2 regions of the Ciceribacter sp. L1K23 genome follow, and region 1 is predicted to be linked to the other one. Evidence: predicted binding sites of a transcription regulator. Region 1 holds the regulator's gene; the other holds the start of a gene.
What was found. Region 1 encodes HrcA, which represses chaperone genes, less so after heat shock. Its sites were predicted from a motif close to GTTAGCACTCNCNNNNNGNGAGTGCTAAC; they were not measured.
Positions count from the first base shown of each region.

Region 2: groES (co-chaperone GroES) is a predicted target of HrcA. The motif match lies at 1,950-1,978, and genes of this name have one in related genera.

Region 1 is NZ_JAGRRC010000001.1:3,392,506-3,407,031, reverse strand. It holds gene J5J10_RS16455 (CHASE3 domain-containing protein) at 1-495, opposite strand, end outside; gene ubiB (2-polyprenylphenol 6-hydroxylase) at 604-2,178, opposite strand; gene ubiE (bifunctional demethylmenaquinone methyltransferase/2-methoxy-6-polyprenyl-1,4-benzoquinol methylase UbiE) at 2,184-2,960, opposite strand; gene mutM (bifunctional DNA-formamidopyrimidine glycosylase/DNA-(apurinic or apyrimidinic site) lyase) at 3,109-3,990, shown strand; gene J5J10_RS16435 (enoyl-CoA hydratase) at 4,022-4,795, shown strand; gene rpsT (30S ribosomal protein S20) at 5,007-5,273, shown strand; gene dnaA (chromosomal replication initiator protein DnaA) at 6,034-7,581, shown strand; gene J5J10_RS16420 (PhnD/SsuA/transferrin family substrate-binding protein) at 7,611-8,417, shown strand; gene J5J10_RS16415 (fatty acid desaturase) at 8,399-9,382, opposite strand; gene hemW (radical SAM family heme chaperone HemW) at 9,629-10,810, opposite strand; gene rdgB (RdgB/HAM1 family non-canonical purine NTP pyrophosphatase) at 10,814-11,458, opposite strand; gene J5J10_RS16400 (VOC family protein) at 11,455-11,874, opposite strand; gene rph (ribonuclease PH) at 11,900-12,616, opposite strand; gene hrcA (heat-inducible transcriptional repressor HrcA) at 12,782-13,861, shown strand; gene grpE (nucleotide exchange factor GrpE) at 13,949-14,526, shown strand, end outside.
Region 2 is NZ_JAGRRC010000001.1:2,930,831-2,945,356, forward strand. It holds gene J5J10_RS14140 (bifunctional riboflavin kinase/FAD synthetase) at 1-24, opposite strand, end outside; gene J5J10_RS14145 (TIGR01459 family HAD-type hydrolase) at 36-887, opposite strand; gene soxR (redox-sensitive transcriptional activator SoxR) at 974-1,408, opposite strand; gene J5J10_RS14155 (hypothetical protein) at 1,504-1,845, shown strand; gene groES (co-chaperone GroES) at 2,034-2,330, shown strand; gene groL (chaperonin GroEL) at 2,393-4,033, shown strand; gene J5J10_RS14170 (hypothetical protein) at 4,690-5,136, shown strand; gene J5J10_RS14175 (DoxX family protein) at 5,279-5,725, shown strand; gene J5J10_RS14180 (phytochelatin synthase family protein) at 5,836-6,585, shown strand; gene J5J10_RS14185 (class I SAM-dependent methyltransferase) at 6,619-7,218, opposite strand; gene hisG (ATP phosphoribosyltransferase) at 7,218-7,913, opposite strand; gene J5J10_RS14195 (ATP phosphoribosyltransferase regulatory subunit) at 7,910-9,031, opposite strand; gene hisS (histidine--tRNA ligase) at 9,033-10,589, opposite strand; gene J5J10_RS14205 (hypothetical protein) at 10,737-10,931, shown strand; gene J5J10_RS14210 (hypothetical protein) at 10,957-11,721, shown strand; gene J5J10_RS14215 (hypothetical protein) at 11,718-12,134, shown strand; gene J5J10_RS14220 (DUF305 domain-containing protein) at 12,204-12,581, shown strand; gene J5J10_RS14225 (Gfo/Idh/MocA family oxidoreductase) at 12,591-13,619, opposite strand; gene J5J10_RS14230 (LysR substrate-binding domain-containing protein) at 13,743-14,526, opposite strand, start outside.

The sequences.
Region 1 (14,526 bases):
TTCTTTGAACATATCCAGGATGATGCGTATTCTATCCATTAATTCCCGACCAAGTTCGGTTTGCACTCTGGCAACCGCTCCAGCCTGGTTGCCGGCGCTGGCAAGAGTGATGGTCTCCTCCATTTCGGATAGCTTCGTCTCGATCGACTGGCCCAATTCGGCGAGCTTGTCAGCTTTGGCGGGTCTGTCCGCCACGAGCGCCTGAACCTCGGCCCATTCGCTACGGATTTGCTCCAAAGCCTGATTATAGGGTTCGAGAAAGCTCTCATCCAGCGTCAGGATGTAGCCGCGCTGGCCGGTCTCGGCGTCGGTAAGTGTTTGCAACAGGTTGGCGCTCGCCCGACGGATGTCGCGTTCGCGGATGATGGCATCGAACGTGCCCTGGGTCCGCTCAACCAGCCAGAGCGACGACAGGACAAGAGCCACAAGAATGGCCGTTCCTATCGCCAGCATCAGAAGCGTCGCGCGCGCAAAGCTGGCATTCGTGGCGGACATGGACATCTCCTGGAGAGCGTGGGCAAAACTGGACGTGCAGGGATGGGCGCTCGGTACGATGACCATCGTTTTCCTCTCTACAAGCGGTAGAAAGAAACAATGATGAGATCAACCCATCTGGATCGCGATTGCGACGAGAGCGGCAGCAATTATCCAGAGAGCAAGCCGACCCCATCTGGTATGGCGCGCCTCCGCTTTGCCGATCGCTTCAGCGGTTTCCGGGTCGAAACGAAGACCGTTCTCGCTCATGTGCATGAGCTCCGAGTGCAGCTTTTCTGTCTTCGTGGCGATTTCGGGCAAGGCTTCCGCCAGCCGCACCGCCGCCTTCACGCCGTCCTTGAGATCGGTCGCTATCCGCCTTGGCCCGAGATTGTCGCGGATCCATTTTGACACGACCGGATCGGCTGCCTTCCACATGTTGAAGCGAGGATTGAGAATCCGCGCCACGCCTTCGACAACGACCATCGTTTTCTGCAGCATCACCAGTTCCGGGCGGGTTTCCATCTCGAAAAGCTCGGTGACCTCGAAAAGAAGCGTCAACAAACGCCCCATCGAAATCGTTTCCGCCGGTTGACCGTGGATAGGCTCGCCAATCGCCCGGATCGCCTGCGCGAAACTGGCGACATTATGATGCGAGGGGACGTAACCCGCCTCGAAATGCACCTCGGCGACGCGCACATAGTCGCGTGTGATGAACCCGTAGAGGATTTCGGCCAGGAACCGGCGCTCCTTTTTGCCGAGCCGGCCGGAAATGCCCATGTCGACCGCAACGATCATTCCCGTCGGGTCGACGAAAAGGTTCCCCGGATGCATGTCCGCGTGAAAGAACCCGTCACGGAGGGTATGGCGCAGGAACGACTGTATCAACGTATCTGCCAGGGCATCGAGATCATGGCCGGCCGCCTTCAAGGCCTCGACGTTCGACATTTTAATGCCGTCGATCCATTCCATCGTGACGACGTCGCGTCCGGTGCGCTCCCAATCGACCGCCGGAACCCGAAAACCAGGATCGTCCTTAGTGTTCTCGGCGATTTCCGAAAGGGCAGCAGCTTCCAGCCGCAGATCCATCTCAACCTTGGTCGTCTGTTCGAGCGCGCGTGTTACCTCGACCGGTCTCAGCCGTCGGGTATGCGGCAGGAAACGCTCCTGCAGCCAGGCGACCAGGTACATGGCTTCCAGATCGGCGGAAAAACGTCGGCGAACACCTGGCCGGATCACCTTGACGGCGACCTTCCGCGGGCCGTCGGCAGTGATAACCTCACCAGGATGGACCTGCGCTATGGATGCCGCCGCGACCGGTGGATCAAGCCGCGTGAAGAGTTCCTCGACCGGACGGCCGAGAGATCCCTCAATGGCCGCTCTCGATGCCTCTATCGGAAAGAAGTCCATCCGATCCTGGAGGCCGGCAAGATCCTCTGCCAAGTCAGCGCCGACGACATCGGGACGTGTCGCAAGGAACTGTCCGATCTTGACGTAGGAGGGGCCGAGCCGCGCCACGGCCTTAGCCAGGCGATCGGATCGTTGCTGCGACTTGCTGCGGCGTCGCGCGAGGAGGCTGGCCGCCGATTTGCCGAACGCCACCATTGGCGGCAGGCCCTCCGCCGGCAGCGACTCGATGACACCTTCGCGCATCAAGACCCAGCCGACCCGCGCGAGACGGAAATATGCTCCGAGTGTGCTCATCTAGCTCAGAGTTTCCAGCCGGAGTGCAGGCAGGCAATGCCACCGGAATAATTGGTGAAGGTGACACGTGAGAAGCCGGCAGCCGAGATCATCGCCGCGAAATCCCGCTGGTTCGGAAACTTTCGGATCGACTCCACGAGATACTGGTAGGGTTCGGCATCGCCCGTGATCATCTTCCCGAAGCGCGGTATCGCCTTGAATGACCATTCGTCATAGAAACGGTCCAGCAAGGGCATCTCCACGTCCGAGAACTCGAGCACGAGAAGGCGTCCGCCGCGCTTCAGAACCCGGTAGGCTTCCTTTAGCGCAACATCGATATGGGGTACGTTCCGGATGCCGAAGGCGATGGTGTAGGCGTCGAAACTACCACTTTCGAACGGAAGCTCTTCCGCATTCGCTTCAACGAAGGTGAGATTTTCGGAAAGCCCCCTTTTGGCGGCACGCTCCGACCCGACCTCCAGCATGGAGCCGTTGATATCGAGAACAGTGGCCTGCGCCTGACGGTCAGACGCTTCCACGATCCGGAATGCGATGTCGCCTGTCCCGCCGGCAACGTCTAGAACGCGGAAGTCGGGGCTCTTGCGGGGATGGAGCGCAGCAACCATCGCATCCTTCCAAAGCCGATGAAGTCCGGCCGACATCACATCATTCATAATGTCGTACCGTTTTGCGACCTTGTGGAAGACTTCGTTGACCAGCCCCTGCTTCTCGGTCTCGGGGACTTCGCGAAAGCCGTAGGACGTTTCCATGCCGCCCTCGGACGAAATACGGCTTTTGGTCATCCGGTCGTGCTCCTTACTCATACGGGTCCGAAGACCATAGCGAAATTGTCTTTCGCGGGCTATCTCTGCACGCGACATGCGCCTGCGGCCACTTGGCGCTGTTCTATAGCCGAGCGCCGGTCGCGTTTAAACAGAAAGATGGGATGCGATGCCCGAATTGCCAGAGGTGGAAACGGTGAGACGGGGTCTTGCGCCGTCGATGGAGGGGAGCGTGCTGTCTCGGCTCGAGCTACGCCGACCGGATCTGCGATTTCCCTTTCCTGGACACTTTGCAGAGCGCGTCGCCGGACGGCAGATCCTGGGGCTCGGTCGCCGGGCAAAGTATCTGCTGATCGATCTCGACGGCGGCTTGACGATCATCGCTCACCTGGGAATGTCCGGCTCCTTCCGCGTAGAGGAGGCCGATGCACCCGGAAATTTCCATTATGCCCGAGTCAAGGATGAGAAGCATGATCACGTGATCTTCCATCTTGCAACTTCTGGCGGCCCGGTGAAGATCATCTATAACGATCCCCGTCGTTTTGGCTTCATGGACGTCGTTGAGCGCACGGCGATCGATGATTGGCCAGCTTTTCGTGGGCTGGGCCCAGAGCCAACCGGCAACAAACTCGATGCGGGATATCTGGCGGCCCGTTTCGCGGGTAAGCAACAGCCACTGAAACAGGCGCTCCTCGACCAGCGCGTCGTGGCCGGCCTTGGCAATATTTACGTCTGTGAGGCGCTTTGGCTTTCCGGCCTCTCGCCCGAGCGCCGGGCGGCAACACTCGTGACCGCCACCGGAAGGCCGACGGCGGCACTGGGCCGTCTGGTTGACGCTGTCAGGACGGTGATTGCCGATGCCATCGCGGCGGGTGGGTCATCGCTCCGCGACCACATCCGGACCGATGGATCGCTGGGTTATTTTCAGCATAGCTTCAAGGTCTATGACCAGGAAGACAAAGCTTGCCAGTCCCCGGGCTGCAACGGTACCGTTCACCGTATCGTGCAGGCCGGGCGATCTACCTTCTTTTGCCCGCGCTGCCAGAAATGAAACCGCTGTCAACGGTTAGGGAATGAGACAAATGAGCTATGAAACCCTTCTCGTCGAGATGCGCGGACAGGTCGCGCTCGTGACGCTCAACCGCCCGCAGGCGTTGAACGCGCTCAATTCGACGGTCATGGAGGAACTGGTTGCGGCCCTGGAGACATTTCATAACGATGCCGAGGTCGGAGCGGTCGTCCTCACCGGCTCGGAAAAGGCGTTCGCCGCGGGCGCTGACATCAAGGAAATGCAATCCCTTGAGTTTGTGGATGCGTATCTCGGCGATTTCATTGGAGGCTGGGATGGTGTCTCGACCTTCCGCAAACCACTGGTAGCGGCCGTCTCTGGCTTCGCCCTGGGTGGTGGATGCGAGCTCGCGATGATGTGCGATTTCATCATCGCCGCGGAAAACGCGAAATTCGGCCAGCCTGAAATCACGCTGGGCATCATCCCCGGCATGGGTGGAACCCAGAGGCTTGTGCGGGCCGTTGGCAAGGCAAAGGCGATGGATATGTGCCTGACTGGGCGCATGATGGACGCCGCTGAAGCCGAACGTTCGGGCCTCGTTGCCCGCGTGGTTTCCTATGACCGACTTCTGGATGAGGCTGTCGAGGCCGCGGTCAAGATAGCCTCCTTATCGAGGCCTGCGGTGGCCATGGCGAAGGAGAGCGTGAACCGTGCCTTCGAACAGACGCTGACGGAGGGCCTGCGTTTCGAGCGCCGGTTGTTTCATTCCCTCTTCGCGACCGAGGACCAGAAGGAAGGGATGGCCGCCTTTGTCGAAAAGCGGAAGGCGCTGTTCAAGCATCGCTAGCGTTTCGGCGCGCAGAGTCAAATGACTCGCTTTCCGGGTGGCTTCGTCGAAATTGCGCGTTGACGGATGATCGCTTTCCCGCTATACGGCCGCCCACGACACGGAAAACCTTCCGGTTCTTCCGCGATTGCTCCCCAATGCTGGCTTGACCGTCTGTTGCGGCCCGACGCGGCGATATGGGAGTTTGGTTTGAATTCGAAGAGAGGCATCCATGGCCAATACAACTTCGGCTAAGAAGGCGACCCGCAAGATCGCACGCCGTACCGATATCAACAAGGCACGTCGCTCGCGTGTTCGTACCTTTATCCGCAAGGTCGAGGAAGCTCTGGCCGCAGGTGATCCGGCGGTTGCCAAGGAAGCCCTTCGTGCGGCGCAGCCGGAGTTACAGCGCGCAGCCTCCAAGGGTGTCGTTCACGCCAACACTGCGTCGCGGAAGATTTCGCGTTTGGCGCAGCGTGTGAAGGCCCTGTCTGCCTGATTTAAGACATTTTTCTGCCGCATTTAAATTGCCCGATCATTTGATCGGGCTTTTTGCGTTGTGTCGTTCATGTCGTCCCTAGGCCGGCGAGGACGTAACATTTAAATGACGGCCGCGTGACAGAAATTATCGTTTAATTACAATCATTTGTTAGAGGTTCATTCATGTTCTTGAACCTCACTTTACGGCAAGCTGCCCCGTTTTTGAGTCAAGCGAATTTTTATTTTTCTGGCCCTACGTCCGCTCGTCATCACCTGAAATTTGAATCTCCTTGATTCCAAAGAGAATATTTTTCGAGGAATTGTGACATTGAAAAAGACGCCTCGGAGTCAATGGGCAGGTCTTAATTTGACGTAAAAATTCGCGGTTGATCTTGGTCTGTGATCCTGCCTTAATACCTCTCGGCAGACGGCGAAAATTGGTCGGATGGGCGTGAGGGCTTAAGCCCCTTTTCACCCGCTTCCGGTTGATGTTGTCTGTGGACGAGGCGTTTCCGCCTCGTTTTTTCAAACAGTCGCGACGTGGCGCCGAAACTTTCCCTGTTTCGGAGCGTGGGTCGTTTTGTCCGTTGTTCGTGGAAGACGGGAACGAATTCGGATGGAGAGAGAGGCATACGGAAGGGGTTGATCGTTCATGACGAGGATGGGCGATCATAACGCGGGGACAGGGTTGGCTGAGGCGGTCGATGTTAGTCGATGCCGGTTGATCCTTAATGTGACGGCGACAGCCGGCATCTGAAAATGAAAAGGCGGCAAATAATATGCAAATGAATTCATCGATAGCCGGCGCACCGGATCATGACGGTGCTCGCCAGACGACTATGGCCGTTTGCAGCGAAACGGCGGAGGGTAATCCCGAAATGAAGCATGATGCACTGTTCGAGCGTTTCAGCGCGCGGCTGAAGGCTCAGGTCGGCCCGGATGTGTTCGCGAGCTGGTTCGGACGCCTCAAGCTTCATTCTGTATCAAAGAGTGTCGTACGCCTCAGCGTGCCGACAACCTTTCTGAAGTCGTGGATCAACAACCGCTATCTTGATCTCATTACCTCGCTGCTCCAGGCGGAAGATCCGGGCATCCTGAAGGCCGAAATTGTCGTGCGAAGCGCAAGCAGGAGCGTCAAGCCGGCAATAGAGGGCCGCCTGCAGGTAAACGAGCCACAGAACGTCCAGCCGCGCCGACAGGGTCTTCAGACCGTCGGTCAGGCTGCTCCGACGCCCCAGTCCGCCCAGCCGGCACGGGTTGCAGCCGGCAGCCCCTTCTTCGGCTCGCCGCTCGACAGCCGCTTCACGTTCGACAGCTTTGTCGAGGGCGCTTCCAACCGCGTCGCGCTGGCCGCCGCCAAGACGATCGCGGAAGCCGGTGCGGGTGCCGTGCGCTTCAATCCGCTGTTCATCCATTCCTCGGTCGGGCTCGGCAAGACGCACCTGCTCCAGGCAATCGCAAACGCCGCAGTCCAGAGCCCGAGGGCTCCGCGTGTGGTCTATCTCACGGCGGAATATTTCATGTGGCGCTTTGCCACCGCGATCCGCGACAACGACGCCTTGACGCTGAAGGAGTCTCTTCGCAACATCGATCTCCTCGTTATCGACGACATGCAGTTCCTGCAGGGCAAGATGATCCAGCATGAATTCTGCCATCTGCTGAACATGCTGCTCGACAGTGCCAAGCAGGTTGTGGTGGCTGCCGACCGCGCGCCCTGGGAACTGGAGTCGCTCGATCCGCGCGTCCGTTCGCGCCTTCAAGGCGGTGTTGCCATCGAGATGGAAGCACCAGATTTCGAGATGCGCCTCGAGATGCTGAAAAACAAACTTGCCTCAGCCCGCCAGGACGACACATCGCTTGATATTCCCGAGGAGATTTTGGTGCATGTGGCGCGCAATATCTCAAGCAGCGGTCGCGATCTGGAAGGTGCGTTCAACCAGCTCATTTTCCGTCGGTCCTTCGAGCCGAACCTGTCGATTGACAGGGTCGATGAGCTTCTCGCGCATCTAGTCGGTGCGGCCGAGCAGAAGCGGGTGCGGATTGAGGATATCCAGCGGATCGTTGCCCGCCACTACAACGTGTCGCGGCAGGAGCTTGTCTCGAACCGTCGTACCCGGGTGATTGTCAAGCCGCGTCAGATCGCGATGTATTTGTCGAAGACGCTGACGCCACGCTCGTTCCCGGAAATCGGTCGGCGGTTCGGCGGTCGCGATCACACGACCGTTCTGCATGCGGTCCGCAAGATCGAGGAACTGATCGGTGCCGACACGAAACTCAGCCATGAAGTTGAACTTTTGAAGCGGCTGATCAACGAGAACAACGCGTGATAGCGCGCGAGGTGGGGGCTCGTTGACCGATGGCGAGCGCCAGCCTCGCCATGTACGATTTTTGTGAGCCCGTGCGGCAGGCGAATGATGCGCTATGGCGGATCATTCGCGACGACCTGACGAAAGCCGGATTTTCCGCGCCTTCGAAGCTTGACCGATCCTCCCCTTATGATGCGTTGTGGCGAAGAGAGGATTTGGTTTTTGCGCAGACCTGCGGCTATCCGTATATAAAGCAATTGCGTGGGCATGTTCGCCTTGTAGGCGTCCCGATTTACCGGTTTCCGGGCGGAAATGGTATCGATCGCGCCAGCCTTGTGGTTGTTCGTGACGCCGAAGGGATCGGCGGTATTGAGGATCTGCGGAACCGGCGGGTTGCGGTGAACGATCCGATGTCGAACTCCGGCATGAATCTGCTGCGTGCGCTGATCGCGCCCCAGGCGATTGCGGGCCGTTTCTTCGCAAAGGTATCCTTTACCGGAGGCCACCTGATGTCACTTGCCGACGTTCTTGACGGTCACGCCGACGTCGCGGCGATAGACAGTGTGACTTTCGGCCTTCTCGCTGCGCATTCGCCGGACGCCCTAAAAGGGGTGAAGGTTTTGATGCAAACACCCGCCGGACCAGGCTTGCCGATTATTTCGCGGAAAGACGCCACCGATGCGGAGGTATCGGTTGTCCGGGAAAGCCTGTCGCGGATAGCGACCCAGCCGGCTTATGCGGCGATTAGGGAACCTCTCGGCCTGGTTGGCTTCGAGGTTCCTGATCAGGCGGCATATGACGCGCTGACCGAACTCGAGGACTTCGCCCTTCGCAATGGCTATCCCGTCATCAACTGATCAGTATAGCTGATTTCGGTCGCCACGCTGGTTTGGCCAGCCATGTGCTGCGGGTGGATCGGCTCGTGATGCTGTCGGAAAAGATAACGCCGCGCGACATCGAGATAGCCGTTGTAGACGAGCCCGCCATTGAGCTCGATGAAGGCCTGCCGTTGAGCATGATAGAGCCCCGGTATCTTGTACCATGGCAATTGCGGCAGGCTGTGATGCACGATGTGGAGATTGTTATAAAGGAAGAGCAGGCCGAATGCCGGGCTCTTTTCGACAATCGCCGTGCGCTCCTCCTTCGTGCCAGCATAGCGGTGCTCGGCAAAGGAGCGGAGTCTTGAGAAAGCCAGGCCTGAATAGGCAAAGGCGACAAGATAGATCCATATCGGCATCTGGCAGATGACAACCACCCAGAAGATAATCGCAGCAACGCCGACGAGATGCCGAAGCCAGACGGCGGCATGTGTTGCGTCGCCCCGGACGAAGCGTGCGGCTTCCGATCCCCAGAGCGCGGCGACTGCAATCAGCGGACCGAGGGTCAGTCGTCCAGCCAGGGTATTGTTGACCCGGCGGATCATCTGTCCGATCCGACCTGTTTTGTTCCAGCCGTCATCGGTAAAGTAGTAGGATTCCGGATCCTCGATCGGATCCGTCAGCCATTCGTCATTATGATGTTTCAGGTGAGCGTGCTTGTAGAGCGTATAGGGTAGCCACAAGGAAACCGGTGGCCAGCCGATTGCGTCGTTGATCCGTCGAAAACGCGTCGGATGTCCGTGCAATACTTCATGCTGCAGGGAGCCATGCCAAGCGATTGTCCATCCTCCGAGCACGAACAGGACGATGAACGGGAAAGTCGTCCAGTAGAAAGTCAGAATAAACCAGGAAAGGTATATCGTGCAGGTCAATACAAGCGTGGGAAGTTCTACCGAAAAGCGCGAACGCTTGCGGCGGTGAAGGTCGTCTGAAATGTATGACATGTGTTGCCGTGAATTCAGCAATCAGGTTCCGAACGCGGAGAGCAAATCATCCTGGCGCTACCTGATCGAGATAGGAGCGAAAGCAACCGGAATCGTCAAGAGAACGAAAAGTGTACTGACCGGCGGCGCGTAATTTTCTTCTCGTCAGCGTTCGCACATTGTCCTCGAACACAATGTGTTTGCAACCGTGGTCGAAAAATCCGGATAACGGCGGAAAGTGATCCGGGTTCGGAAGACCGTTACACGTCAGCTCGCAAGATCTGCGACCACGCTGTCGAGAATGAGCATGCCTTTTGGCGTGCAGCGCAGGCGCGAATTGCCGAGGCGTTCGATGAAGCCGTGTTCCAGTAAAAAGGTTTCGCGATCCGGATCCGGATCGCGACCGGAAAGCTGCTGCCACCGCGCAAGGTCTACACCCTCGCGCAATCGCAATCCCATCAGCAGCAATTCGTCCGCTTGTTCGTCGCGTCCCAATCTCTCCTGGTCAACGATGCCCTCGCTGCGCTGCTCGACCAGTTCGAGCCATTGTTCCGGGTTGCGTTCGGTCGCTGTGGCGAGCTTAACACCCTCCCGACTGATCCTGCCGTGCGCACCCGGCCCGATGCCGGCATAGTCGCCGTAGCGCCAGTAAGTCAGGTTATGACGGCTCTCCGCACCCGGACGGGCATGATTGGAGACCTCGTAGGCCGGCAATCCCCTTGCCGCCGTGATGTCCTGGGTCGCCTCATAGAGGTCAGCCGCGCGATCGTCGTCAAGTGTGGTGAGTTTGCCGGCCTTATGGAGGCCGTAAAAGGCCGTCCCCTCCTCAATCGTCAGCTGATAGAGCGAAAGATGATCCGCCGCGTAGGAAATCGCCTCCTCAAGTTCCTGTTCCCACGCCTGAACGGTCTGGTCCGGGCGGGCGTAGATAAGGTCGAACGACATGCGCGGAAAAATCTCTCGGGCGAGCCGGATCGCCTTCAAAGCGTCGGCGACGTCGTGAAGCCTGCCAAGGAACTTCAGATCTCGATCGTTGAGCGCCTGCACACCCATTGAAACGCGATTGACGCCTGCGGCGTGATAGCCACGGAAACGCTCTGCCTCGACGCTGGAGGGGTTAGCCTCCATCGTCACCTCTATCCCGTCCGGCACATGCCAGTAGCGCGCCACGCCATCAAGGATCGTCTCGATGGTCGACGGTTCCATGAGCGATGGTGTGCCGCCACCGACGAATATGCTGGTGACGGTCTTTGGACCGGAGAGACCACGCATATGCGCCATTTCTCGAAGGAATGCCTGCGCGAAGCGTTCCTGATCGACCGGTTTATGCCGGACATGGCTGTTGAAATCGCAGTAGGGGCATTTCGCCGCGCAGAAAGGCCAATGCAGGTAAACGCCAAAACCCGGTTCCCCCGTGTCGGGCAGGATGAAGGGCGTCGGCTGCAACATATCTCAGCCTTCCAGGCAGGTTTCGACGAAAAGCTTGAACGCACGCGCCCGATGCGAAAGCGCCGTTGCGTCACCCTGTTTCCAGCCGTGTTTCTCGTCTGCGCTCATTTCTCCGAATGTCGCTTCGTAGCCCTCCGGCTGGAAGACGGGATCATACCCAAACCCCTTGGCCCCGCGCGGGGGCCAGACGACCCGCCCCTCCACCTCCCCACGGAAGAACTCGGTATGGCCGTCAGGCCACGCAAGGCAAAGAACGCTGACAAAGCGCGCCGTCCGTTGCGAGGGATCGGATGCACCTTTCTCCTGCAGCGCCTTCTCGACCTTCTCCATAGCCATGACGAAGTCGCGCGAACCGTCCTCCCGTTCGGCCCAGTTGGCCGTGTACACACCCGGCGCCCCGTCAAGTGCGTCAACGACCAGTCCGGAATCGTCTGAAAGCGCCGGCAGTCCCGCAGCGCGTGCCGAGGCGAGGGCCTTGATCGCCGCGTTCTCCTCGAATGTGGTGCCCGTCTCGTCGGGCTCGTCGAATTTCAGCTCAGCGGCCGATTTCGCTGAAAACCCGAAAGGCCCGATCAGGTCGGCGATCTCCGCGATCTTGCCCGCGTTGTGACTGGCAACGACGATGGTTTTCGTGTCGAGCTTTCTCATGGCGTGTCCTGTTTGATGTTCCAAAGGTGAGCTTCCGCGCACTCAAGACTATTGCCTGCCGGGTCGCGAAAGTAGATCGATCGCGCTCCGTTGGGCCAGCGGAAATCCGCCTCGATTTCGACCCCGGCCTCGGCCAGCCGCTCGCAGAGAGCATCGATCGCCGGTCCGGCTGCACGAAAGCACATGTGGCCGGGGCCATGGGCACCGTGGGGTGGAACGGGAAGGGCTTCCTTGTTGGCTTCCTTGCTACTCTGATCCGGATTGAAGATCAGCAGGATACCCGCTCCGCACCGGAAAAAGACGTTGCGATCGCCATGGCGGACGATACGTTCGAGTTGCAGCAGGCCGCCGTAGAAGGCCTCCGCGGCGTCGAGATCGTCCGCATAGAGAGCTGTTTCCAATATGCCGTCGACCAACGCGGCCAAGACGTCTCCCTCGGCCTTAGAAGATGGCCTGCTTTTGCATGTCGACCAGTTCTGCAATGCCGGTCTTAGCAAGTCGCATGAGGGTCAGGAACTCCTCCTCCGAGAAGGGCACGCCCTCCGCGGTACCCTGGATTTCCACGATGGCTCCCGAGCCGGTCATGACGAAATTCGCATCTGTCTCGGCCGCTGAATCCTCAAGGTAGTCGAGGTCGATGACCGGCTGCTTCGCGAAAATCCCGCAGGAGATAGCAGCAACATGATCCTTCAGCACCTTGTCCGCCTTGATCATGTTCCGCGTTTCCATCCATTTCAGGCAGTCGCGCAGTGCAAGCCAAGCGCCGGTGATCGAAGCCGTCCGGGTACCCCCATCCGCCTGGATGACATCGCAGTCGAGAGTGATCTGACGCTCGCCCAGAGCTTCCAGGTCAACGACCGCGCGGAGCGAGCGCCCGATCAGGCGCTGGATCTCGAGCGTCCGACCACCTTGTTTGCCGGAGGTTGCTTCGCGCTTCATGCGGTCGCCGGTCGCCCGCGGCAGCATTCCGTATTCGGCGGTCACCCAGCCCTTTCCGGTGTTCCGCAGCCATGGCGGGGTCTTTTCTTCGAGACTGGCTGTGCAGAGAACATGCGTGTCGCCAAATTTCACCAGACAGGAGCCCTCGGCGTGTTTGGAAAAGGCGCGCTCGAACGAAACCTTGCGCATCTGATCGGTGCGTCTGCCGGATGGCCGCATTGCTAGCTCCTTCTTTTGGTCTACGGTCTTCTACGGGGGGATGCGCCGATTTGCAAAGAAAAAGGACGGTTTGTCCAAGCGCCGCGTCGCCGCATTTTCCGGTTTGTTATCGCCGCTGGAATGCTTATATTTTCCCTCAGTGTCACGTGCGATCAGCTTTGGGAAATGGGCATAACGCGTATTACCGCCATGGATACAGGATCGGCATTGGACGACCGCTCGCGGGAGATATTCCGCCGCATCGTCGAAAGCTACCTCGATTCAGGCGAGCCGCTAGGCTCGCGTAACCTGTCGCGTATCCTGCCGATGTCGCTCTCGCCGGCTTCGGTGCGAAACGTGATGAGCGATCTTGAGGAGCTCGGTCTTATCTACGCACCGCATGTCAGTGCCGGTCGGCTTCCGACTCAGGCGGGGTTGCGGTTCTTTGTCGATGCTTTCATGCAGGTCGGCGATCTCTCCGTCGAAGAGCGTGGTCAGATTGAACGGCAGATTCGGCCGACGGGCACGGATATGCCGATGGACAACTTGTTGACGGAAACAAGCCGGATGCTGTCCGGCCTGTCGAGGGGCGCGGGTCTGGTGATTTCCTCGAAGAATGATCCGGTCCTCAAGCACGTCGAATTTGTCCGTCTGGAGCCGACGAAAGCTTTGGCTGTTCTCGTTGGCGACCACAATCAGGTTGAAAACAGGATCATCGATCTGCCGGCGGGAGTTACTGCCTCTCAATTGACGGAGGCCGCGAACTTCCTCAACGCTCATCTCAACGGCCAGACTCTGAGCGAGCTGCGGAGCCAGCTCGTTCGCCTGCAGCAGCAGGTCGAGATGGAGCTCGATTCCCTGTCGCAAGATCTGGTTGAGCGCGGCTTGGCGGTCTGGTCCGGTGGTGCCGAGGACGAGAAGCTGACCCGCCTTGTGGTTCGCGGTCGCGCCAACCTGCTCGAAGGAGTGGAGGGCGCGGAGGATATCGATCGCCTGCGTCTCCTTTTCGACGATCTGGAGCGAAAGGAGAGCCTGATCGAGCTTCTCAATTTAGCAGAAGCCGGACCGGGCGTGCGCATCTTCATCGGCTCCGAAAACAAGTTGTTTTCCTTGTCCGGCTCTTCACTGATCGTGGCGCCATTCCGGGATGCTGAGGAACGCATCATAGGCGCGGTCGGGGTTATCGGCCCCACCCGGCTCAATTATTCGCGGATCGTTCCGATGGTTGACTACACCGCTCAGCTGATGGCGCGCCTTTCTCGCTGACCTCCCACTTCTTTCTGTCAAAGCCTTGATTTTTCCGCGCCAAGCGCTGATATCGGGCACGATTTCCATCCTCAACCGGAGAACGTCATGACCGACCACGAAACCAAGAACGGACCTGACGCAACGGCTGTCGACCAATCCGAAGCAGCTGAAATTCAGGAACCGATTGCCGAGACCACTGAGCCGGATCCGATCGAAGCTCTTCAGGCTGAGAATGCCGAGTTGCGCGATCGCTATCTTCGCCTTGCGGCCGAGATGGATAACCTGCGCCGTCGTACCGAACGCGACGTGAAGGACGCCAAGGCCTATGCGGTCACAGGCTTCGCTCGTGACATGCTTGCTGTATCGGACAATTTGCGCCGCGCGCTGGATGCCATTCCGTCGGAAGCGCGCGAGGCGGCCGACGCAGGCCTGATGGCGCTGATCGATGGCGTGGAGATGACCGAAAGGGCGATGCTTTCAACGCTCGAGCGTCATGGTGTCAAGAAGATCGAGGCCGAAGGGCAGAAGTTCGATCCCAACTTCCATCAGGCAATGTTCGAAGTTCCGAACCCCAATGTGCCGAACAATACCGTCGTTCAGGTCGTCCAGGCTGGCTACGTTATCGGCGAACGAGTCCTGCGTCCGGCCATGGTCGGCGTGGCCAAGGGGGGGGCAAAGCCCGA
Region 2 (14,526 bases), 460 kb from region 1:
CTCGTTGCGATGAAAAACCGTCATCGGGAATTCTCTCAGGCGAGGCGCTGCATCCAGTACTTCGGCGTCGCATTCTCGCGTTCGAGCCAAGCATTGAGGATCGCCTCGTCCGGCTTACCGTTTACGGTGTATTCGGCAGCGTGAATGCCACCGGAGATGTAGAGCAGGTCCAGGCCATAATCGAGAGCGCCACGCACGTCCGTGGGCATACCGTCGCCGATGGCGACAACGCGCGTCATATCAACCTCGCCGCCACGGGCATCGCGGGCCGCCACGAGCGATGCCTCGTAGATCGGGCTGTGCGGCTTTCCAGCGATCCGGGTCGCTCCACCCAGTTGCTGGTAGTAGGCGGCGATGGCTCCGGCGCACGGGATCATTCGGCTACCACGCTCAACGATGAGATCCGGATTGGCGCAGATCAACGGAATGCTCCTGGCGGAGAAGCCGGCAAGCATCTCGTGATAATCTTCCGGAACTTCCTTTTTGTCATCGAAGAATCCGGTGCAGACTATGGCTTCGGCGTCCGACACGTCTGTCGGCACGACATCGATGCCATCAAGGAGCGACAGGTCCCGGTCCGGCCCGAGGAAGAAGATTTTCTTCGGGCCTGCGGCGATCAGCGTGCGGGTCACGTCTCCCGATGTCACGATCCGGTCATAGGCGGTATCGGCGACTCCGATCATCCGCAACTGGCTGATGACACCCGGCGACGGGCGAGGCGAATTGGTGATAAGAACGACGGTCAAGCCGTTCTCCCGGGCGCGGGAAAGGGCGTCCGACGCCGACGCGAAGGCGTCCACGCCGTTGTGCAGCACGCCCCATACGTCGCAGAGCACGACGTCATAACGATCGCTGATAGCGTTCAGGTTTTCGATGCGCGCGGCCATGTACCCCGATCCCGGTTCGATGAAGTCAGCGGCCCACATTGCAAAGGCGGAGGCCAAAGGCAAGGTCTTTTGCCGCGTTGCGCTTATCAGGGCATGAGGCGCGGGCCTGGACCTTCCTTGCGAAGATTGTCATCCGGATTGCGCAACGGGCAATCATCCAGCGACAGGCAGCCGCATCCGATGCAAGTGTCAAGTTGATCCCGGAGTGCCACGAGCGTGCCGATGCGCTCGTCCAGCTTACTACGCCAATTGGTTGAAAGCCGACGCCAGTCCGCGGCCGTCGGCGGGCGGTCCTGCGGCAAGGTGGCGAGCGCTTCGCGGACGTCGGCGAGAGGCACTCCGAGCCGTTGTGCCGTCTTGATGAGCGCGACCCGTCGCAGGACGCCGCGCGGATAGCGGCGCTGGTTTCCGGAAGTCCGCCAACTGCCGATCAAACCCTCCCGCTCGTAAAAGTGAAGAGCGGATACGGCGATACCGGCGCGTAACGCGACCTCGCCGACCGTCAGAAACCCGTCCGTCATTTTCCTACCACTCGTCATCATTTGCCCTTGATCTCAAGTTTACTTGAGGTTCTATCGTCTGCGGCATTCAATGACAACTCTTCCGGAGACCCCTCATGAACGCCGCTTCCGTATTTCCTCGTAGTGCAAGCATTTTCCGCATTGATCGCTTCGACTGCCCTCGCGACAGCCTTGCTGCCTTTGCAGACCGTCTCGCGCTCATCCATGGCTATTTCGACACTCTGTCCGGCTGCCTCTACAACAGGGTCGCGATCATGGAAGTCGAGGATCGAATTGAAGTGGTGACGGTGGTGGAATGGGAAAACGCGGCATCACTCCGCCAGGCCAAGGCGGCCGTCGACGCATTCTACGAGAGCACCCAATTCGAACCCGCCGCGTTCCTGGCGGAGAACCGCATAGCTGGGCATTTCGGCGTGTTTCAGATGATGCCGCTCTGACCGCCAGCGCAGCCTCGCGCACTCTAGTCACCCAATCAGGTGCGGCTCACGGTTTTTTCGGAGCCGTTCTTGACTCCGCACGGTGCTGTCCCTAAATCGACGTCGCTAGCACTCTTCAATGGCGAGTGCTAACATCATCACGCGGGTCCCTGAGATCCGCCAATGTCATTTGATCGAGGGATTAGACAATGGCAAGCACCAACTTCCGCCCCCTGCACGACCGCGTCGTTGTAAAGCGCGTCGAGTCCGAAGAAAAGACCAAGGGCGGCATCATCATTCCGGACACCGCCAAGGAAAAGCCCGCTGAAGGCGAAATCGTCGCCGTCGGCCCGGGTGCCCGCGACGAAAACGGCAAGCAGGTGGCTCTCGACGTCAAAGTCGGCGACCGCGTTCTGTTCGGCAAGTGGTCGGGCACCGAAGTCAAGCTCGATGGCGTCGACCTTCTGATCATGAAGGAATCCGACATCATGGGCGTTATCGGCTGATCTGCCGATCCGTATCCCACATCAACAATTCACCAAAGAGCTAAGCTCCGGGAGTTTTGAATATGGCTGCTAAAGAAATCAAATTCGGCCGCACCGCGCGCGAAAAGATGCTGCATGGCGTCGACGTCCTCGCTGACGCCGTGAAGGTTACCCTCGGCCCGAAGGGTCGTAACGTTATCATCGACAAGTCCTTCGGCGCTCCGCGCATCACCAAGGACGGTGTATCGGTCGCCAAGGAAATCGAACTCGAAGACAAGTTCGAGAACATGGGCGCACAGATGGTCCGCGAAGTTGCTTCGAAGACCAACGACATCGCCGGCGACGGCACCACGACCGCAACCGTTCTTGCCCAGGCCATCGTTCGCGAAGGCAACAAGGCCGTTGCCGCCGGCATGAACCCGATGGACCTGAAGCGCGGTATCGACCTTGCTGTTGCTGAAGTCGTCAAGGACCTCCAGGCCAAGGCCAAGAAGATCTCGACTTCGGAAGAAGTCGCCCAGGTCGGTACGATCTCGGCAAACGGCGACACGCAGGTTGGCCGTGACATCGCGGAAGCCATGCAGAAGGTCGGCAACGAAGGCGTTATCACCGTCGAAGAAGCCAAGACCGCTGAAACCGAACTCGAAGTCGTCGAAGGCATGCAGTTCGACCGCGGCTACCTGTCGCCCTACTTCGTCACCAACCCGGAAAAGATGGTTGCTGACCTGGAAGATGCCTACATCCTGCTGCACGAGAAGAAGCTTTCGAACCTTCAGGCCATGCTCCCGGTTCTCGAAGCTGTCGTCCAGACCGGCAAGCCGCTCGTCATCATCGCTGAAGACGTCGAAGGCGAAGCTCTCGCAACGCTCGTCGTCAACAAGCTGCGTGGCGGCCTCAAGATCGCTGCCGTCAAGGCTCCGGGCTTCGGCGACCGCCGCAAGGCCATGCTGGAAGACATCGCGATCCTGACCGGCGGCACCGTGATCTCCGAAGATCTCGGCATCAAGCTCGAGAATGTCACGCTCGACATGCTCGGCCGTTCCAAGAAGGTCTCGATCTCCAAGGAAAACACCACGATCGTCGACGGTGCCGGCCAGAAGTCGGATATCGAAGGCCGCGTTGCCCAGATCAAGGCTCAGATCGAAGAAACCACTTCGGACTACGACCGCGAAAAGCTGCAGGAACGTCTTGCCAAGCTCGCAGGCGGCGTTGCCGTGATCCGCGTTGGGGGCTCGACGGAAATCGAAGTCAAGGAACGCAAGGACCGTATCGACGACGCCCTGAACGCAACCCGCGCGGCTGTTCAGGAAGGTATCGTTCCCGGCGGCGGCACGGCTCTGCTGCGCTCGTCCACCAAGATCACCGTCAAGGGTGCGAACGACGACCAGGAAGCCGGCATCAACATCGTCCGTAAGGCGCTGCAGTCGCTGGTTCGCCAGATCGCCACCAACGCTGGTGACGAAGCTTCGATCGTGGTCGGCAAGATCCTGGAAAGCAACACCGACAACTTCGGCTATAACGCCCAGACGTCGGAATATGGCGACATGATCGCCATGGGTATCGTCGACCCGGTCAAGGTCGTTCGTACCGCCCTGCAGAACGCAGCCTCGGTTGCTTCGCTGCTGATCACCACCGAAGCCATGATCGCCGAACTTCCGAAGAAGGAAGCTGCCGGCGGCATGCCGGGCGGCATGGGCGGCATGGGCGGCATGGACATGATGTGAGGCATATGCCTCATATCTGAACCAGCCGGTTCATTTGGCAGGGCGGTCTCCGGACCGCCCTTTTCTTTGCCTTTACTCCAAAAGCAAAGAACAGGCCCGAGGGGGAGGCTCAATCGGCAATTGATTTATATATCGGTGATGTTAGAGTTTCTAAAAAAGGAAGATCGCAATCCGCGGGACGCGAATCCTGGCCAGGGGTCTACGACCATCACCACGCCAGCGGCGCCGGGAGTTCCGACGGTCGAACGCGACATGTGGAAAAATGAACTGTAACGAAATGGTACACAAACGGCAAAAACAATGACTTAGGCGAGCATTCTCGTCGCTATGCAAAAAAGAATTGCCGAAGAGGAAAAAGCAACTATAACGCTGCCCGAGTTTCAATCACCCGCCAACGCATTAGATGTCGTTCGGAATATTTCGATGTCCGAGGGCTTCCGATGGAAAAAACAACGGCGGCGATCGGACATGCGTCAGACGGAAACATATTGCGGGGCCGGTGACGACGATTGGTTGCAATCGTATCGTCGAGGGGTCGAGTAGCGTAAAACTGATACTGAATTTGCTGCCCCGGGGGGCCGTTGGCGGCAATCTTCTTAAAATTCTCCGCGCTGCCGGAGAAGCCTGCTTTGGCTTAAGACTTTTGGGGGATCGTCTTGTTCAAAATATGCAAGTCCAGCGTAGATGAAGCCTTCGACGCATCGCATAACGCCACGGATGAGAGTGGCCTGGACCTGATCAATCGATTTTCAATGGCCGAGGGCTGGGTCGGCGACCTTGCCAATGGCGTCATCCGCCTTGGCGAATATGCAAAGGCGCTCCACGGTGTGGATGGGCCCGAGTGTGGGCTGCTGAGCATGATGCGGTGTTATGAAACCCAGGACAGGGCACACATCCTGGGACTTTTCGAACAAGCCGCGACGACCTCGTCGTCCTTCTGCTACTCCACGACAATCCATCACGGCGATGGTCGACGCCAGCCTGTGTTCTGCATCGGGGAATCTGCAGGACTGGAGGAACAGGCCGAAGTCGGCACCATGGCCGGCGTCTTTCTTTTTCCTAAGTTCAAGATTTCCGCCGCCGCCCTCGCCCGGCTCGCGTAAGACGTCATCAGCATTACAAGACTACTGTTCACGTTTCTCGAACGAAATGTGCATCGTTGTTTATCTATGCGAGACGATGGAAAAAACGCATCTTGCGGCCACTGCGCATAGCAAGTCCGTTCCATCGTTTCAGGAGAAACACATGTCCTCGACCAATAACGCGCTCATTCTTCTTGCCCGCGTGCTGCTTTCCTTCATGTTCATCATGTCCGGTTTTGGCAAGCTTGCCGATCCGGCCGGCACCGCTGGCATGATCGCCGGCGCCGGTCTCCCGGCAGAAACCGCACTTGCCTACCTCGCCGGCCTCTATGAACTGATCGCTGGCCTCTTCCTGCTCGTCGGCTTCCAGACCCGGATCACCGCCTGGACGGTGGCGCTCTTCTGCGTCTTCACCGGTCTCGTCTTCCACACCGGCACCGTGGCCATCGAAGGCTGGCCGGAAGGCGCGCTCGGCTGGATCAACACGCTGAACCAGATCATGGTCATGAAGAACATCACCCTCGCCGGCGGTTATATTCTTCTCGCCGTCATCGGTGCCGGCGCCTACTCGATCGACGCCCGCCGCGGCGCCGCTTCCGCAATCGCCTGATACACCGTCAAGAACTGTCGGAAGGCCGCCGGAGAACTTCGGCGGCCTCTTCTTGTTTTCGCTTGCCTTTGTGGGATAGTGCCTCGTCAAAAATGATCGGAGAGGCAGACATGACATTCCTACGAACAGCAACCCTGTCGATCGCACTGCTGACGGCGAATGGCGCTGCCATGGCGGCCGACCCGCCGAAGCCGAAACTTGGAGCCGATGCGACACCGATCACGGCCGATCACGCCTATCTCAAAACCGCCGCCGCGCCAGACTACTGGGCAATTTCCCCGTTCTACATCCACCAGCAAACATCGTCGGCATGCTCGCTCGCATCGGTAACGATTGCGGTGAACACACTTCGTGGACTGCCCGCCATGGCGGAGGACACTCTCGTGACCCAGGACAATCTCCTGGAAGCGACCAAGGATGAACGCTGGGCCGAGCAGGCTGCTGACGAGGGCGATGGAGTGACCTTCGCCGACCTCACCGAGGATACCGCCCAGAGTCTGAAAGCATTCAACATTGATGCGAAGGTCGAGGCCGCGCAGCCGACGAAGGACACGACGGCGACACTTGATGCGTTCCGCGCGCTCTTGGCCGCGAACGAGGAATCGGCAAAGGACCTCGTGTTGGTCTATTTCAACCAGGGTGTGGTTACCGGAGACTGGGACGGACCGCACGTGTCGCCGATCGGTGCCTATGATGCCGCGACGGACCGGGTTCTGATCATGGATGTCGATCGCGAATGGTATGTGCCTTACTGGACGAAGACCGAGACTCTCTTCAAGGCTCTCGAGCGCCCTGCTCCGGCCGACCAGGGTGTGCTGACCGGTGAAACAGGCGGCTGGGTCCATATCACGATGAAGTAGGGACAGGTCCGAAGGCTGGCGCGACCGGCAAATTCATACCCTTTGCGCCAGCCACACCGTCGCCCCACCGCAATCAGGATCATTCGCCACGTGATCGACGACGACAAAGCCGTTGTCTTTCAGAAGTGCCCGATATTCTTCCGCCGCCAGGCTCGCGTGATAGAGAGGTTCACCCTCGAATTCACCAATTGCTATGCCGTCGGCGGGACCGGAGGTGAACATCAGCATCGCGCGCGCCGCCGCATGCGTGGCAAAGCGGGCAAACATCGAACGCTGGTCATCCTGCGTGAGGTGAAAGAAGCTGTGCCAGGCGATGAGACCTTGAAAGCGCCGCCCAAGGTCCATCGTTCGCATATCAGTCACCAACCATTCGGAACCCGGCATCCGGCTGCGGCAAAGGTCGATCAGCGTCGGCGAGCTGTCAATGCCGGTGACACGCAGTCCTCGCGCAACAAGATCGGCGGCGATCGGTTCACCGGAACCACACCCGATATCGAGCACCGCAGCATTCGTCGAAAGGCCTTCCGCAAACCGATCGAGCCATTGTTTCTCGAACAGGTTCCGGCCTCTTATGCGATCGAAGGCAACCGCATGTCGCTCGTAAAGGCCAGCGATCCGTTCGGCCTCATCCATCAGAGCACCGACTGTACCGCGCTGACGATCCGCGCCACCGTCGCGTCACCTTCATGCTCCGTCTTGCGGGCTCGAACCAGACAGGCCTCGGATCGAAGGATGACGCTATCGGACAGGATTTTCAGATGGTTTGCCCGGAGCGTCGAGCCGGTGGAGGTGATGTCGACGATGATGTCCGCCTGTCCGGCAGCGGGCGCACCTTCCGTCGCGCCGAGGCTTTCGACGATGCGGTAGAGCTGGATGCCGTGCTGGCGGGAGAAGAACTGCTGCGTCAGACGCCAGTATTTCGTCGCGATGGTCAGGCGGCGGCCATGACGTGTTCGGAAATCCGCCGCCACGTCGCCCAAATCGGCCATGCTGTCGACGTCGAGCCAGATTTCCGGAACGGCAACAACGACGTCGGCATGACCGAAGCCGAGGCGGGCGCAGAACTCCACTCGACCATCCGCATCGGCGAGCCCCTCGCGCACGAGGTCTTCCCCCGTCACGCCGAAATCGACCGTGCCATTACCGATTTCGCGGGAAATCTCAGACGCTGAAAGAAAGGCGATCTCGACATCATCCCAGCCTTCGACGCGACCGCGATAGGATCGGTCATTGCCGACGGCAGCGATCTTCATGCCGGCCTTTTCGAAGACAGCCGTGGCGTCGTCCTTCATCCGGCCCTTTGAAGGGAGTGCGATGGTGATCGTCATGGCGCACTCCTCGCGGTCTCGATACGATCGAGCCAGAGCGAGAAACCGACCGCCGGGATGTGGGTCTCGGCCCCGAGCAAGGTCAGCAGGCGATCGAAGCGACCGCCGCCGGCGAGGATGGCGCTCTGGCCTTCCATCGCGATTTCGAAGACAAGTCCGGTGTAGTAGTCGAGAGGTCGACCGAAGGCAGCGCGATAGACAACCCCCTCGAGATCGACGCCGAGATTGGCGAGCGCCGCAACGCGTTCGTCGAAGCGCGACACCGCGTCGCCCAGCCTCAGACCCGCCGCATCGGCGAAGCCGGAGAGCGCCGCGGATGCTTCCGACAACGGCAGTTCGAGCGAGAGGAACTCGCGCAAAAGCAGAAGTGCAGCGCCATCTAGTCGAGTTTCGGCTAGCGTCAGCTTCTCCTTCAGGCGCTGGGCGATCTCGGTTGGTGAGCGGCTGGCATTGGTCGAATAGCCGGTTTCCTGCATGGTTTTATCGATATGGGCAATGAGTGCCCTTTCGTCACCGCTTGCAAGAAGGGTCGCGACCTGTGGCTCCAGTCCGCTGCCATTCTGCGGCGAGGCGAGCTTCAGCAGCAATTGCTCGATATGATCGGCGTCGCCGAATGCGTGGATGAGCCGCTTGCGCCAGCCTGCCGGCAGGCCGAGCGCGTGGACCACTGCCTCGAACACGCCCTGATCGCCCAGCGTTACCGACAGACGACGGCCTGGAAGGAGGCGCGCCAACACTGCCTGCGCATCTGCAATCGCCCTTGCGTCAGCGGCAGCAACGGCGGGATCGCCGAGATCCTCGATGCCTGCCTGATAGAACTCGTTGGAGCCCTCACGTCGCTGACGGAAAACCTCGCCGAGATAGGCATATCGTTTCGGCGTGCCTGTCGCTGTTTCGATGTGGCGAAGACAGACGGGGATGGTGAATTCCGGGCGCAGGCAGAGGCTGTCGCCGCGCTCGTTTTCCGTGAGGAAGATACGACGACGCAGATCCTCGCCTGCCATGTCGAGGAAGGGGGCGGCCGGCTGGATCACCGGCGTGTCGACGCGTGTGGTGCCACGCGAGCCGAATTCCTGCAAAATGGTGCCAGCGAATTCCGGCATGTCGGTCAGGGGCATTTCAGCCGCCCTTCGCCCGGCGGCGATCTTCCGCCTGGGCGGCGAGGATTTCCCTGACCTTGGCGACTAGTTCCGCCTCGGACACCACCTCCTGCGCGACGCGGGCCTCGCGCCATTCGGCATTGTCGGTGATCTCGCCGGACAGGCGCTTGCCCTCGATCAGGTCCTTGATCTGCACGACACCCTGTTCGCGCTCGTCGCCGCCCTGAATGATGGCGATCGGCGAGCCACGGCGGTCGGCGTATTTCAGCTGGTTGCCGAACTTCTTCCAATTGCCCTGGTACATTTCGGCGCGGATGCCCTCTGCTCGCAGAGCCTGCGTGAAACGCTGGTAACGGCCCATGCTCTCGACATCGCCATCCATGACGGTGACGAGGACCGGACCCTGCACGTCGTCCTGACCGAGCTTGCCGAGGTTCTTCAGGGCCGTCATGAGGCGCGAGACGCCGATCGAGAAGCCCGTGGCCGGGACCGGCTGACCCATGAAGCGCGAGACGAGACCGTCATACCGCCCGCCGCCGCCAACCGAACCGAAGACGACCTTCTCGCCCTTTTCATTGGTGACGTCGAAGGTGAGTTCGGCTTCGTAGACGGGGCCGGTGTAGTATTCCAGGCCGCGGACGACGGACACGTCAATTCGAATTTGATCTTCCTTATATCCGGCCGATCTGAACATTTCGGACATCGACCAGAGTTCGTCATAGCCTTGCTGCAGCGAGTCATTGGACCGCTGGTTAGCTGCTAGAAACGCCAGAACGCGCTGATTACTATGGACTATAGCACCATCTTCGACTGTTTCTGATGGTGAAAAAAACAGCGCATTGGTGACAATTCGAATCTGTTCATCATCGAGTTCAGCACCTTTTGTGAAGTCGCCGGATTCGTCCTTTCGACCTTTGCCCAACAGCAAACGTACGCCTTCAATTCCGAACTTGTCGAACTTATCCATCGCCCGCAGCACACCTAGCCGCCGACCGGCATTCTCCTCTCCACCCAGCCCGATGGCTTCCATCACGCCGTCGAGAACCTTGCGGTTGTTCACCCGGATCACATAGTCGCCGCGCTTGATGCCAAGCGCTTCCAGCGTGTCGGCCATCATCATGCACATTTCGGCATCGGCCTGGACGCCCGGTGCGCCGACGGTATCGGCGTCGAACTGCATGAACTGGCGGAAGCGGCCGGGGCCTGGCTTTTCGTTGCGGAAGACGTAGCCGGCGCGATAGGTGCGGTAGGGCAGCTGGATTTCCTGGAAATTCTCGGCGACGTGACGAGCCATGGGGGCGGTCAGATCGTAGCGCAGCGACATCCACTGATCGTCGTCGTCCTGCAGCGAAAAGACGCCCTCGTTCGGGCGGTCCGAGTCGGGCAGGAACTTGCCGAGCGCGTCGGTGTATTCGAAAAGCGGGGTCTCGATCGGGTCGAAGCCGTAGCGCTCGTAGACCTCGCGGATCTTCTCCATCATCTCCGCGGCGGCCCTGATATCGGCGGCCTCGCGATCCACGAAACCACGCGGCAGGCGGGCCTTCAGCTTCTGGGGCTTCTTGTTCTTGTCGCTCATGATGCGGGCACCGGATTTCTTGTGATTTTCAGGTGCCGGTGTCTTAGAGGATCAAGGTTTTGGCGGCAAGGGGCGGAACACTTGCGAAGGCTGGAACAGGCTTCAAACGGGTGATATGTTCACCCTCTAAAACGAGGGGGCCTGCCGTTGAAGAAGCAGATGACGATCGAGATGACGGAAGAGATGCGCGCCGCGCTCGAGCAGCAGGCGGCCGACGCGGGCCTCAGCCTCCAAGCCTATCTCAGCGACATGGTGATCACCCGCGCCGCGCGCGAGCCTGATGCATCCGCGCCTGTCGACGGCGAAAGCCCCGACGCGCCAAACGACGCCCGGACGCAATAGTCGCCTTTTGCAGACATAAAAATCCATGATCCTCGAAGTCCTGAATTATGCGGCGACATGGCCGCTGACCACGCCCGCGCATCGCGGTGCGATCCGCTATTCCGTAAACCTCTGGTCCCGCGCGAACCGTTGCGCGAAGGCGTGGCGCGGGCACGAAGACCAGACGAAGGCGACGATCCTTGCCGCCGCCGCGACGTTGAAGCAGAGGCGAACGGCGGTCGTGCTCGGCTCCGGCTTGCTGCGCGACGTGCCGATCCGCGAATTGTCGCAGATCTTCGACACGGTGGTGCTGGTCGACCTCGTGCATCTCGCCAGCGTGCGGTTCAGGCTTCGGCGACAGCGGCTGCATAACGTGCGATTGATCGAACGCGATGTTTCGGGTTTCGATGCGGGCAGCGGCGTGCAGGATCCGGAACCGCTCGCCTTCCTGCGGCAGGTTCCCTATCTCGACTTCGTCGTTTCGGCCAATCTCGCCTCGCAGATGGGCATGGCGGTGAAACGGCGGATGGAACAGACCGGCGAAGACTGGGCCGACCCTGCCAGGGAACTCGTTTCGGCGCATGTCAAAGGGATGCAAAACCTGCCCTGCGCGACCTGCCTCGTGACGGACATATCGTATGCTGTCATCGACCGTACGGGGCATCTGCACGAGGCATTCGACCTGCTGTTCGGTGTCGTCCCGCCTTATCATAGCGCGCAATGGGAATGGCCGGTGGCGCCACTCGGCGAGGAGAGCGGCGACTACAAGATCGTGCACACCGTCATCGCCGCGACGAACACCACGATGTGACCAAACGCCGCCTGACTTTGGACAAGAAGGCGGATAAAGTCGACGCCATGACAGCGATGATCCGCCTCCTGCTGGTCCTTTCGGCGCTCGCCTACGGCGCCATGCCGTTCACCGGCATGGTTGGCGTGGCGTCGGCCGCCGTTATGGCCGAACTGCCGGCAGGCACGATGGAGGCGGATTGTCCCCACTCCGCTGTGCACACAGCCGACCAGTCGGTGATGAACGATAATACCGAGCACGCTCCAGCGAAAATCCTGAAGCTGACGGCCCATTGCACGGCTTGCCTGACCTTGCCGGCGGAGTTCCGTTCGCCCCTGCCGGGCAAAGCCGCCCGTGCCGCCGAAGCCGCGCGGAACTCCATCCGCCTCGTTTCGCTTACACGGGCACCGCTCGATCCTCCTCCCCGTTACTGACGCGACCGAATGCAACCGCCGGAAAGCCGGCAGAGTTTAAATTCTGTCCCGTTCAGAAAGGGAAACATCATGTCCTTGAAGACACTTCTCGCCGCGACCGTCATCGCCGTCGCTGGCATCACGATCGCCCATGCCCAGGAGGCCACCGATCACAGCGGCCATGCCGCAATGGATCATTCGGACGACGCGACGCCTTCTACCAAGGCCTTCGAAGAGGCCAATGCGCGCATGCATACCGACATGGCGATTGCCTACAGCGGCAACGCCGATGTCGATTTCGTGCGTGGCATGATCCCGCACCATCAGGGCGCCATCGACATGGCGCGGATCGTGCTGGAACACGGCAAAGACCCGGAGATCCGAAAGCTTGCCGAAGAGGTGATCGCTGCGCAGGAAGGCGAAATCGCCTTCATGCGGGACTGGCTGGCGAAGAACGGCCAGCAGTAGCCGCAAGTCTCACGAAGAAAGCCGCACCGGTCCGCCGGTGCGGCCCGTTTCGATCAGCGCGTCGATCAGGCGGTGCACCTTGAGCGCCTCCTCGCCGGTGACCCTCGGCTCGCGGTTCCTCCGGATCGCATCGACGAAATCCGCCATCACAGCGCGATGATAGTCATGCGGAAACGCCATCGGGTCGGCGCCGGTGCCGCCGGCCGAGCGGTCGGGTTCAATCGTAATCCGGCGGCCGTCCTGCAACTGCACTAAGAGTTCCGTTCCCCGCAGCACGGCGGTGCCCTTCTCGCAGGTCAGGATGATTTCTTCGGCGAAACCCGGAAAGGCGGCCGTGGTCGCGTCGATCGTGCCAATGGCGCCATTTTCGAAACGCACGGTGGCGCAGACCATGTCTTCCGTCTCCATGCGATGCACCGGCGTCGTGACCGCGAAACCGGTTACGTCGCTGATGGGTCCCGCCAAGCTCAGCATCAGATCCAGCGTATGGATACCTTGCGACATCAGCACACCGCCGCCATCGCGCGCGAAGGTTCCACGGCCGGGTTCATCGTAGTAGCCCTGTGGACGCCAGAGCCGGATGATGGTGGAGCAACCGACAATCGCTCCGAGATCGCCGTCGCGGATCAGTTTCGCCAGCGTCTCCCCCGCCGGGCGGAACCGGTGCTGCAGCACCACGCCAAGCTTGACGCCAGCCTCTCGGCAGACCGCCACCAATTTTTCCGTGCGGCCCGTGGTGATGTCGAGCGGCTTTTCCAGAAGCACGTGCTTGCCGGCGCGGGCGAAGCGCTCGACCAGTTCGCCATGCGTATTGGCCGGAGTCAGGATAGCGACGGCGTCGACGCTATCATCCGCGAGGATCGTTTCGATGTCGTCGCAAAGCGGAAACGGAAATTTCTCGCCGAAGGCCCGCCGCCGCGCCTCGCTCGGGCTGAAGGCGTAGGCGACCTCGACTTTGCCGGAGAGATCCATCAGCCCCCGAGCGTGGGGAGTGACGGCCATACCGAGGCCGACCAGCGCAATCCGCGTTTTCGTCACGTGCGACATCCTTTCCGCGTTTGGCACCGCGAGGACGACAGCGACGGCATTATCGCCTCGACCCTCCAAACGGTCGTCGGGCGGCATCATGCAGAGCGTGGTCCGCATTGCAAGGCTAACAGGTCAGACCTTCATCGTGGCGTCGGTAAGGGAAAGACAGAGTTCCGTCAGCACCAGCGCGGCCTTGCTGACGCGGCGCTCCTTGTGACGCAGGAGCGAAAACTGCCTCGCCGGGAGCGCAATGTTCGCCCTGACGAGATGCCCTTCAAGCAACAGCGTTTCCGCCGAGATGCGGGAAACGGCAGCCGCGCAGCCACTGGTCCGGACAGCCGACAGGACCGCCTCATTGGACGGAAGTTCCAGTACGATCACCAACCGGGCGCGGTCGATGCCGTTCGTGGCGAGGGCATCCTCGAAGACGGCGCGCGTACCGGAACCCGCCTCGCGCATGACCCAGCGTCCGCTCTCCGCCAGATCCCCGAATTCAAGCGCCTGTCCGGTCGCCCAGGGGTGATCCGGCGCCACGACCACGACGACTTCATCGTCGGCGACCCGCGTCACGGAAAGCGCCGGCTCGTCGACCGGTCCCTCGACAAAACCCAGATCGGCTTCGCCATCGAGGACGGCACGCGTCACGGTCGCCGTATTGCCGGTCGTTAGGGCGAGGTTGATACCGGGATGATCGGCATGGAAGCGCATGAGCATTGGCGGCAACCAGTAGCTTGCCACCGTCTGGCTGGCCCGGACGGCGAGCGAGCCGCGGGCAAGGCCACCCATTTCAGCCAGCATGAGCTCGGCTGCCTTGGCACGCGCCAAAACCGCACGGGCCTCCGGCAGGAAGGCGCGCCCTTCCCGCGTCAGTTCGATTCGGCGCCCGATACGATTGAACAGCGTCACCCGATAGAAG